One region of the Micromonospora sp. NPDC005173 genome, then DNA from elsewhere that is predicted to be linked to it. Evidence: riboswitches for the same ligand, from Rfam matches in the RefSeq annotation. Region 1 holds a riboswitch; the other holds the start of a gene.
The links. A riboswitch is a leader RNA that binds a small molecule or an ion and turns the genes downstream of it on or off. The one in region 1 is predicted to bind S-adenosylmethionine.

Region 1 (4,409 bases):
CTGTTGCTCGCCGCGTTGAAGGTGTCGATGACGCGTACCTCCTGCTCGTGGGTGAGCAGATGATGCAGGTTCTCAATCTTGGCGAGCAGGCCGAGCCGGTGCCCCCGGTGGGCCGGGTCGACGATGGTGATCTGTTGGAACGCGTGCCAGTCGGCGGAGGCGCCCACGTCCAGCAGCGTCCAGGCGACCAGCCGGCCGGACTCCTCGTGCAGCACCCCGAGGTTGTAGCGCCGCCGACCCCGGGCGTCCAGGGCCCGTTCGGTGCCGCGGATCCGCTCGGCGTCCACCTGCTCCGGTTCCCACTGCACGTCTCCCATGGGCGCGTCCATGAGCAGCCTGCCGTCCAGGTAGGCGACGTCCGCCACGTACTCCTGCGGGGTCGCACCCTGCCAGCAGACCGACCGGTAGCCCTCGGCCAGGGCGTGCGCCTCGGCCAGCGCCGCCCGCAGCGCGACCCGGTCGATGGTGCCGACCTCGAGTCGGCGACGCACCTCGGCCAGCGCGGACTGGGCTCCGGTCGCGGCGGCGAACGCGTCACCCGCCACCGTTCGGGCCGGCCCGTCGGGCAGCGCCGAGACGGTCATCGCGACCACCCGCTTGCGTCCGCGCTCGCGCAGCAGGCGTACCCCGTGCTCGTGCAGTGCCCGACCGACGCCCCGCCGCCGCAGCTCGGGATGCACCACCAGCTCGGCGGTGGCGTTTTCGGTGTTGTCGAGCTGCGGCAGGTCCAGCTGGACATAGCCGGCCGGTACGCCGTCCAGTCGGGCCAGCGCCCAGAGCGTCTCGGTGCCGGGCATCGGCGTGTGGAAGAACGCGTCGAAGCGACGCCGGCAGAAGGGCGGGAAGTCCGGGAGATCGGCGTCGTTGGCCGCCGCGCCGATCCGGTACGCCTCGTCGACCGAAGCTCGGTCGGCGCCGTCGAACGACGCGATGGTGATGCTCATGCCGCCGAGCGTGCACCCCGGGAAAGCGATCGGGCCAGCGAATATTCGCTGGCCCGATCGAACGTGGTCGGGAGGGACACTCGCACAACGCCTCCGGCGCTGGGTCGCAAGAACTTCAAAAGTCTCCGGCGAAATGCCCTCCCGCAGGGAGCATCTTGCGCCGTCCGGTTCCTGCCGTCAAGTCCAGAGCGGTGGGTTTTCCACACTCACTGCGAAAAGCCAGTTACCCGGCGGATCGGCCCGATCCCCCGTCCGGGCGATCCCCTATCCCCCGCCCGACCCTGCCAGCCCCACCCCTCCGGCGCGGCGCGGGGCTGGGCGGGGGGTGTGATCAGCCCAGGAGGCCGGCGTCGCGGGCCGCGCGGAGGGACGGCTTGATGTGGTGGGTCGGGCCGACCTGGCCGGCTACCGCGTCGATGGTCTTCAGCCCCTCACCGGTGTTGAACACCACGGTCTCCGCCGTCGGGTCGAGCCGACCGGACTCGACCAGCTTGCGCAGCACCGCCACGGTGACCCCGCCGGCGGTCTCCGCGAAGACGCCGGTGGTACGGGCCAGCTGCCGGATGCCGGCGCGGATCTCGTCGTCGTCGGCGTACTCCATCCAACCGTCGGTGCGGCGGACCGCCTCCAGGGCGTAGAGGCCGGCGGCCGGGTCGCCGATGTTCAGCGACTTGGCGATGCCGGTGGGCTTGACCGGGGTGATCGTGTCGGTATCGGCGTGCAGAGCGGTGGCGATCGGGTTGCAGCCTGCGGACTGGGCACCGAAGACCTTCCAGCCGCCGGCCGGCGCCTCGACCAGCCCGATCTCGACCAGCTCGGAGAACGCCTTGTCAATCTTGGTGAGCAGTTCGCCGCTGGCCATCGGGATGACCACCTGGGCCGGGATCCGCCAGCCGAGCTGCTCGGCCACCTCGTAGCCGAGGGTCTTGGAGCCCTCCGCGTAGTACGGCCGGACGTTGACGTTGACGAACGCCGTGTCCTCGAACTCGTCGGTCTCCACCAACTCGCCGCAGAGGCGGTTCACGTCGTCGTACGAGCCGTCGATGGCGACCAGGTCGCCGCCGTAGACCGCGGTGGTGATGACCTTGCCCTGCTCCAGGTCACTGGGGATGAAGACCACCGAGGGCACCCCGGCCCGGGCGGCGTGCGCGGCCACCGAGTTGGCCAGGTTGCCGGTCGAGGCGCAGGCGAACCGGCTGAAGCCGAGCGCGCGGGCGGCGGTGAGCGCCACCGAGACGACCCGGTCCTTGAACGAGTGGGTCGGGTTGGCGCTGTCGTCCTTGACCCAGAGCGGTGCGGTGATGCCCAGCTCGGCGGCCAGGTGCGGGGCCGCCACCAGCGGGGTGAGCCCCGGGTCGAGGGTCACCCGGGTGGACGGGTCCTGACCGGCGGGCAGCAGCGCGGCGTACCGCCAGATGTTGTTCGGGCCGGCCTCGATCTGCTCACGGGTGACGGCGGCCAGGGCGGCGGTGTCGTAGTCGACCTCCAGCGGGCCGAAACACTCGTAACAGGCGTGCTGGGCGGCGAGCGGGTAGCGGGCCGAACAGGCACGGCACACCAGGGCTCGGGCGGGGCTGGAGGAGGTGTCGATGCCAGGGGTGGCGAGCGTCGACGTCATGTCGAGGAGTCCTCTCATCTTTCCCCACACCGCACGGTGCGGCGGGGACGGAATTGGCACCTGCCCCGCGGGTCGCTCAGCGGTGAGCGCGCGGGGTGGTTGCCGGGGCGTCGTCGGGCCGTATCCCTCAGCCCCTCTGGATGAGGTATTCAGTTGTGCCGTCGAGTCTAGGCAACGCCGGGCGCCGCCTCCACCGCAGATCCCAGTGGGTGGGTCAGCGGTTGGCCACCGCCACCGGGTCGACCACCGCGACCGGATCGGTCACCGCAGTCGGTTGGGGCAGCGACGGGGTCACGGTCCGGGCCCGGGTGGCGAGGTTCGCGGCGATCAAGGCGGCGATGGTGATCGCGGCCCCGACCAGCTCGATCGGCTCCGGCCGGTAGCCGCGGACGATCTGCACCGTGAAGGTGGTCACCGGCACCAGGTTCATGAACAGGGCGGCATTGGCGGCTCCGAGCCGCTGCACGCCGGTGTTCCAGGCCAGCACCGCGATCACCGCGCCCATGATCACGGCGTACGCCAACTGCGGGGCGACCGCCACGAGGTCGGCGGCGGCCGGCGCGTGCTGCCATCCGATTCCGTCGGCGAGCACGCTCGCGGCGAGCATGGCGGCCGTGCCGGCGAGCGCGGTCAGCGTGGTGTACCGCAGCGGCGACCAGGTGCCGAACTGGCTGGCGCCGTGGGTGTAGATCGCCCAGCCGAGCACCGCGCCGATCATCATCAGCCCGCCGAGGCCGAACTGACCGAGCCCGGTCAGGCTCCCGCGGGTGATCACCAGGCCGACGCCGAGGAGCGCCACCAGGGAGAGGGCCAGCAGGAGGGGCTTCGGGCGTACGCCGTCGCGAGCCCAGCGGACCAGTTGGGTGATCACCGGGGTGGTGGCCACGAAGAGGGCGATCTGCTGCGGGGCGGCGTGCTCGAGCGCCAGGTTGGTGAGCACGTTGAAGCCGGCGAAGCCGACCACACCGAGCACCGCCACCTCGACGGCCCGACCGCCGAGCCGCAGCGCACCGGCACCCTCGCGGAGCAGCAGGATGGCGACCAGGATGAGGGCGGCCAGCAGGTAGCGAGCGGTGGTCAGGTTGAGCGGATCAACCCGGGTCAGCGCACTGGCCAGGACCGGGAACATCACTCCCCAGCTGAGCACGGCGAGAAGCGGATAGGCGGCGGAACGGGGACGCATCGTCAGCTCCAATGTTCGAGAATCGTCGAACCAACGACACCGACCCTAGGGACTTGTTCGACGATTGTCGAACAACGGTTACACTGGTCACATGGAGCCGCACGAACCCGACCTGACCGCCGTACCGGTCACCACTGTGCTGGCCGCACTCGCCGACGACGTGCGGCTACAGATCGTCCGGGCGCTCGCCGAGGGCGGCGAGTTCGCCTGCAACACCTTCGAGTTCGGCGTCTCCAAGGCGACCCGCAGCCACCACCTCAAGGTGCTGCGCGAGGCCGGCCTGACCCGCACCCGAGCCGCCGGCACCAGCCGCTACGTCCGCCTCCGGCGAGACGAGCTGGAGCGCCTCTACCCCGGCCTCCTGAACGCCGTCCTCACCCCCGCCCCGCCCGCCCCGAGCCGCGCCGCCCCGAGCCGCCCCGAGCCAGCCTGAGAGCGGCCGGCACCGCTGGCGACGCGACGTGACGGCGGGCTGACGAGCCCGGCGGTCGGGAGTAACGGACTGCCTGCACGCCCTGTCGAGCTGCCCCAGATATGGGGCGGGGTTGGACGTCGGCGTTACCACCGCTGGATGCCGGATTGTGCGCTTGCCTCAGCATGCCGGCTGTGTGCCGGGTCAATGACCGCCGGCCGCTACACGCGGACGAGCGATGTCCCCAACGAT
Region 2 (4,409 bases), on a different contig from region 1:
GAGCCGCCCGGGCAGTTCGGGCAGGGACGCCGGGACGCGCTGCTTCCCCCGTGCCCGCGCGCCAAAACCCTCGGACCGGTTGCCCGGCCGGGGCCGTTTCCGCGCACCGCCGGACGGGCGCGGGCCGGCGGGCGGATACTCGCGGTGACCACGGGCGGGATGACGGGGGAAGCGCCGATGGAGGTCGACAGGCGCGCCGGCCCGCGGACCCGCCGGCTGCGGGACTGGCTGCTCGGCGGCGATTCGGAGCAGCCTCGGCAGCAGGGCCCGCACGGCCGCCCGCCGGAGCACCGGCACCACCCGTGGTGGAAGGTGATGTGCCTGACCGGCGTCGACTACTTCTCGACCCTGGGCTACCAGCCGGGCATCGCGGCACTGGCCGCCGGGGCGCTCTCGCCGGTGGCGACCCTGGTGCTGGTGCTGGTGACCCTGCTGGGCGCGCTGCCGATCTATCGGCGGGTGGCGGTGGAGAGCCCGCACGGCGAGGGATCGATCGCGATGCTGGTACGCCTGCTGAGCTACTGGCCGGGCAAGCTGCTGGTGTTGGTGCTACTCGGTTTCGTGGCCACCGACTTCATCATCACCATCACCCTCTCCGCCGCCGACGCGACCGCACACATCGACGAGAACCCGTTCTGGCCCGAAGGGCTCAGAGGGCAGAAAGTCCTGCTCACGCTGCTGCTCGTGGCGCTGCTGGGCGCGGTGTTCCTCAAGGGATTCACCGAGGCCATCGGGATCGCCGTCGTCCTGGTCGCGGTCTACCTGACGCTGAACGCGGTGGTGATCGCCGCCGCGCTGTGGCAGGTGGTGACGCACCCCAGCGCGGTCGGGGACTGGACCACCGCGCTGACCACCGGCCACGGCGACCCCTGGATGGTGGTCGGGCTGTCCCTGCTGGTCTTCCCGAAGCTGGCGCTGGGCCTGTCCGGCTTCGAGACCGGGGTGGCGGTGATGCCGAGCGTGCAGGGCGACCCGCAGGACACGGAGGATCGGCCACTGGGCCGGATCCGCGGCACGCGCCGGCTGCTCACCACCGCCGCGACGATCATGAGCGTTTTCCTGATCACCAGCAGCGTGACCACCACCGTGCTGATCCCGCCTGAGGCGTTCCAGCCGGATGGGCCGGCGAACGGCCGGGCGCTGGCCTACCTGGCGCACGAGTACCTCGGCGAGGTGTTCGGCACGGCCTACGACCTGTCCACCATCGGGATCCTCTGGTTCGCGGGCGCCTCGGCGATGGCCGGCCTGCTCAACCTCGTACCCCGCTACCTGCCCCGCTACGGCATGGCACCGACCTGGGCCCGGGCGGTCCGGCCGCTGGTGCTGGTCTTCACCGCGGTGGCTTTCCTGATCACCGTGGTCTTCGAGGCCAGCGTGGACGCGCAGGGCGGCGCGTACGCCACCGGGGTTCTGGTGTTGATCACCTCGGCGGCGACGGCCGTGACCCTCGCGGCACGGCGACGGCGCCAGCGCCGCCGCACGATCGCCTTCGGCATCATCACGGTGATCTTCGTCTACACCACCGCGGCGAACGTGGTGGAGCGCCCCGACGGCGTGAAGATCGCGGCCTGCTTCATCGGCGGGATCATCCTGGTCTCGCTGCTGTCACGGCTGAACCGCGCCTTCGAACTGCGGGTCCAACGGGTGGATTTGGACCCCGAGGCGGCCCGGATGATCGACGAGTGCGTCGGGCGCCGGATCCGGCTGATCGCGCACGAGCCGGCCAGCCGAGAGCCGGCGGAGTACCGCGACAAGCTGGCCCAGACCGTCGCGGACAACGACTTCCCGGCCGACAGCGACGTGATCTTCGTCGAGGTGACGGTCACCGACCCGTCCGACTTCGAGACCGAGCTGCTGGTGCGCGGCAGCGTGGTGCACGACAACTACCTGGTGCTCAGCCTGGCCAGCTCCGCGGTGCCCAACGCGCTGGCCGCCCTGCTGCTGGAGATCCGCGACCGGATCCAGCGGCGCCCGCACATCTACTTCGAGTGGACCGAGGGCAACCCGGGTGGCAACCTCCTGCGCTACCTGGCCTTCGGGCAGGGCGAGATCGCCCCGGTCACCCGCGAGATCCTGCGCCGCCAGGAGCCCGACCGGAGCCGCCGGCCGCACGTGCACGCCGGTTGACCCGGCGGTCCGGTGGTCGTCGCGGAGGGTGAGCGTGGTCATAGCGGCTGGACGATCCGCCGGTTCCGGCTGCTAGCCTCTGGACAGGTCATGAGCGCCAGCGCGAAGCCCCGGCTCGCTGGCCGGCAACCCTCCTCCGCGGTGGGGTGCCCCGGGTGAAGACCAGGCACCGGCAAAGACGTCGGTGCAAGCGTGGCCTGGCACCCAGGTCAGCACAGACCTGGGAGAACCATGCGCATCCTCAGCACCGCCCCACCGACCGACGCCGCGGATTCCCGCGCCGGTTGGCTTCCGCCGGCACTGACCCGGCGGCGGCACGTGGACATGATGCGGGTGTGCAGCGCCGCCTGTCGCTGCCGCGCCGCGCACTAGCGCACCCCTCTTTCCCGAACCCACCCCAGCGGTACGCCCATCGGGCGCACCGTCGGCGGCGCACGCCTGTGCCCGCCGCTGCGCAACCTTCGGAGACACCCGTGCGAATTCTTCCTGCCCTGACCCGCGCCGCTGCCCTCGGCGCGGCCACGATCCTGGCCGCCACCGCGCTGACCGCCTGCGGCGACGACACGTCGTCCGACGCCACCGCCAACCCGTACGGCCTGTCGCAGCCGGGCGTGCTGCGCGCCGGCACGCTGACCGACGCCCCTCCGAACGTGTACCTCAAGGACGGCAAGTTCACCGGGTTCGACAACGACCTGCTGGCCGCGGTGGCCGGCAAGCTCGGCCTGAAGGTCGAGTTCGTCGGCACCGACTTCTCCGCGCTGCTCTCCCAGGTGAACAACCGCAAGTTCGACGTCGGCAGCTCCTCGATCACCATCACCGAGGCGCGGAAGAAGACGGTCGACTTCGGCAACGGCTACGACTTCGGCTACTTCGGCCTGGACGTCCCGGCCGGCTCGCCGATCACCAGCTTCGACCAGCTCGCCGGCAAGCGGGTCGTGGTGGTCCAGGGCACCGTCCAGGACGACTACGCCACCGGCAAGCAGCTCGACCCGGTCCGGGTGCCGGACTACAACGGCGCGATCAACCAGCTCAAGGCGGGCACCGCCGACGCGTGGATCGCCCCGGCGGAGATCGGCGAGAAGTCGGCCGCCGACAGCAACGGCAAGATCACCGTGGCGGCCAAGCAGCTCAGCCCGGCGCCGACCGCGTACGCGGTCGCCAAGGGCAGCGACAAGCTCCGCGAGGCGCTGAACAAGGGCCTCGACGAGGTGATCGCGGACGGCACCTGGAGCCGGTTGCAGGCGCAGTACTACCCGGGCCGGCCGGTTCCGGAGGACTTCCGACCGGGCAGCGGCACGGTGACCGTGCCGTCGGCGTCGGCGTCCGCGTCGACCGCGTCCTGAGGCATACCCGGTGACGAGCGAGCAGGGCGGTAGGAGAGGCGACCAATGGATCCGTTGAGCACCCTGTGGGAGACCTTCTTCGACTGGGACGCGATGCGCGAGGCGCTACCCGAGATGCTGACTGTCGGGTTGCCCAACACGCTGATCCTGGCGGTCTCCGCCGCCCTGCTCGGCTCGGTGCTGGGCCTGCTGCTGGCCGTCGCCGGCATCTCCCGTACCCGGTGGCTGCGCTGGCCGGCGCGGGTCTACACCGACGTGTTCCGGGGGCTGCCGGCCGCGGCGACGATCCTCCTGATCGGCGTCGGGCTGGCGCCGCTGGGCATGGAGGTCTGGGGACCCGACCCGTACCCGCTGGGCATTCTGGCGCTGTCGCTGATCGCGGCGGCGTACATCGGGGAGATCTTCCGCTCCGGCATCCAGTCGGTGGAGGCCGCCCAATTGGAGGGCGCCCGGGCGCTCGGCTTCTCCTGGGCCGACTCGATGCGGCTGGTGATCATTCCGCAGGGCATCCGGCGGGTGCTGCCCGCCTGGGTGAACCAGCTCATCGCGCTGATCAAGGACTCCAGCCTGGTCTACTTCCTCGGACTGGTGGCCAGCCAGCGGGAGCTGTTCCGGATCGGGCAGGACTACGCGGCCACCACCGGCAACGAGTCCGCGCTGCTGCTGGCCGGGCTCTTCTACCTGGCGTTGACCGTGCCGCTGACGCACGTGGTCAACTGGATCGACCGGCGGCTGCGCCACGGCCGGCCGGCCACCGCGCCGGCCGACGATGACGAGGACGACACCGAGTCGGCGCTGGCCGGCACGACCGAAGGGGACCGGCGATGACCACCGGCACGACCACCTCGGTCAGCCTCGACGTAAGCGACGTGCACCTCGCCTTCGGACCGAACCGGGTGCTGCGCGGCGTCGACCTGGCCGTGCCACGCGGCGCGACGG

Region 2: it holds a riboswitch for S-adenosylmethionine, as region 1 does, so the genes downstream of both, ABZV00_RS18130 (ABC transporter substrate-binding protein) here and thrC (threonine synthase) in region 1, are expected to answer to the same signal.

Annotation. Positions count from the first base shown of each region.
Region 1 is NZ_JBEXIK010000002.1:247,721-252,129, forward strand. It holds gene ABZV00_RS04180 (GNAT family N-acetyltransferase) at 1-944, opposite strand, end outside; gene thrC (threonine synthase) at 1,276-2,562, opposite strand; SAM riboswitch class I at 2,574-2,709, opposite strand; gene ABZV00_RS04190 (DMT family transporter) at 2,777-3,745, opposite strand; gene ABZV00_RS04195 (metalloregulator ArsR/SmtB family transcription factor) at 3,837-4,178, shown strand.
Region 2 is NZ_JBEXIK010000014.1:105,877-110,285, forward strand. It holds gene ABZV00_RS18125 (amino acid transporter) at 178-2,127, shown strand; SAM riboswitch class IV at 2,214-2,326, shown strand; gene ABZV00_RS18130 (ABC transporter substrate-binding protein) at 2,601-3,470, shown strand; gene ABZV00_RS18135 (amino acid ABC transporter permease) at 3,516-4,298, shown strand; gene ABZV00_RS18140 (amino acid ABC transporter ATP-binding protein) at 4,295-4,409, shown strand, end outside.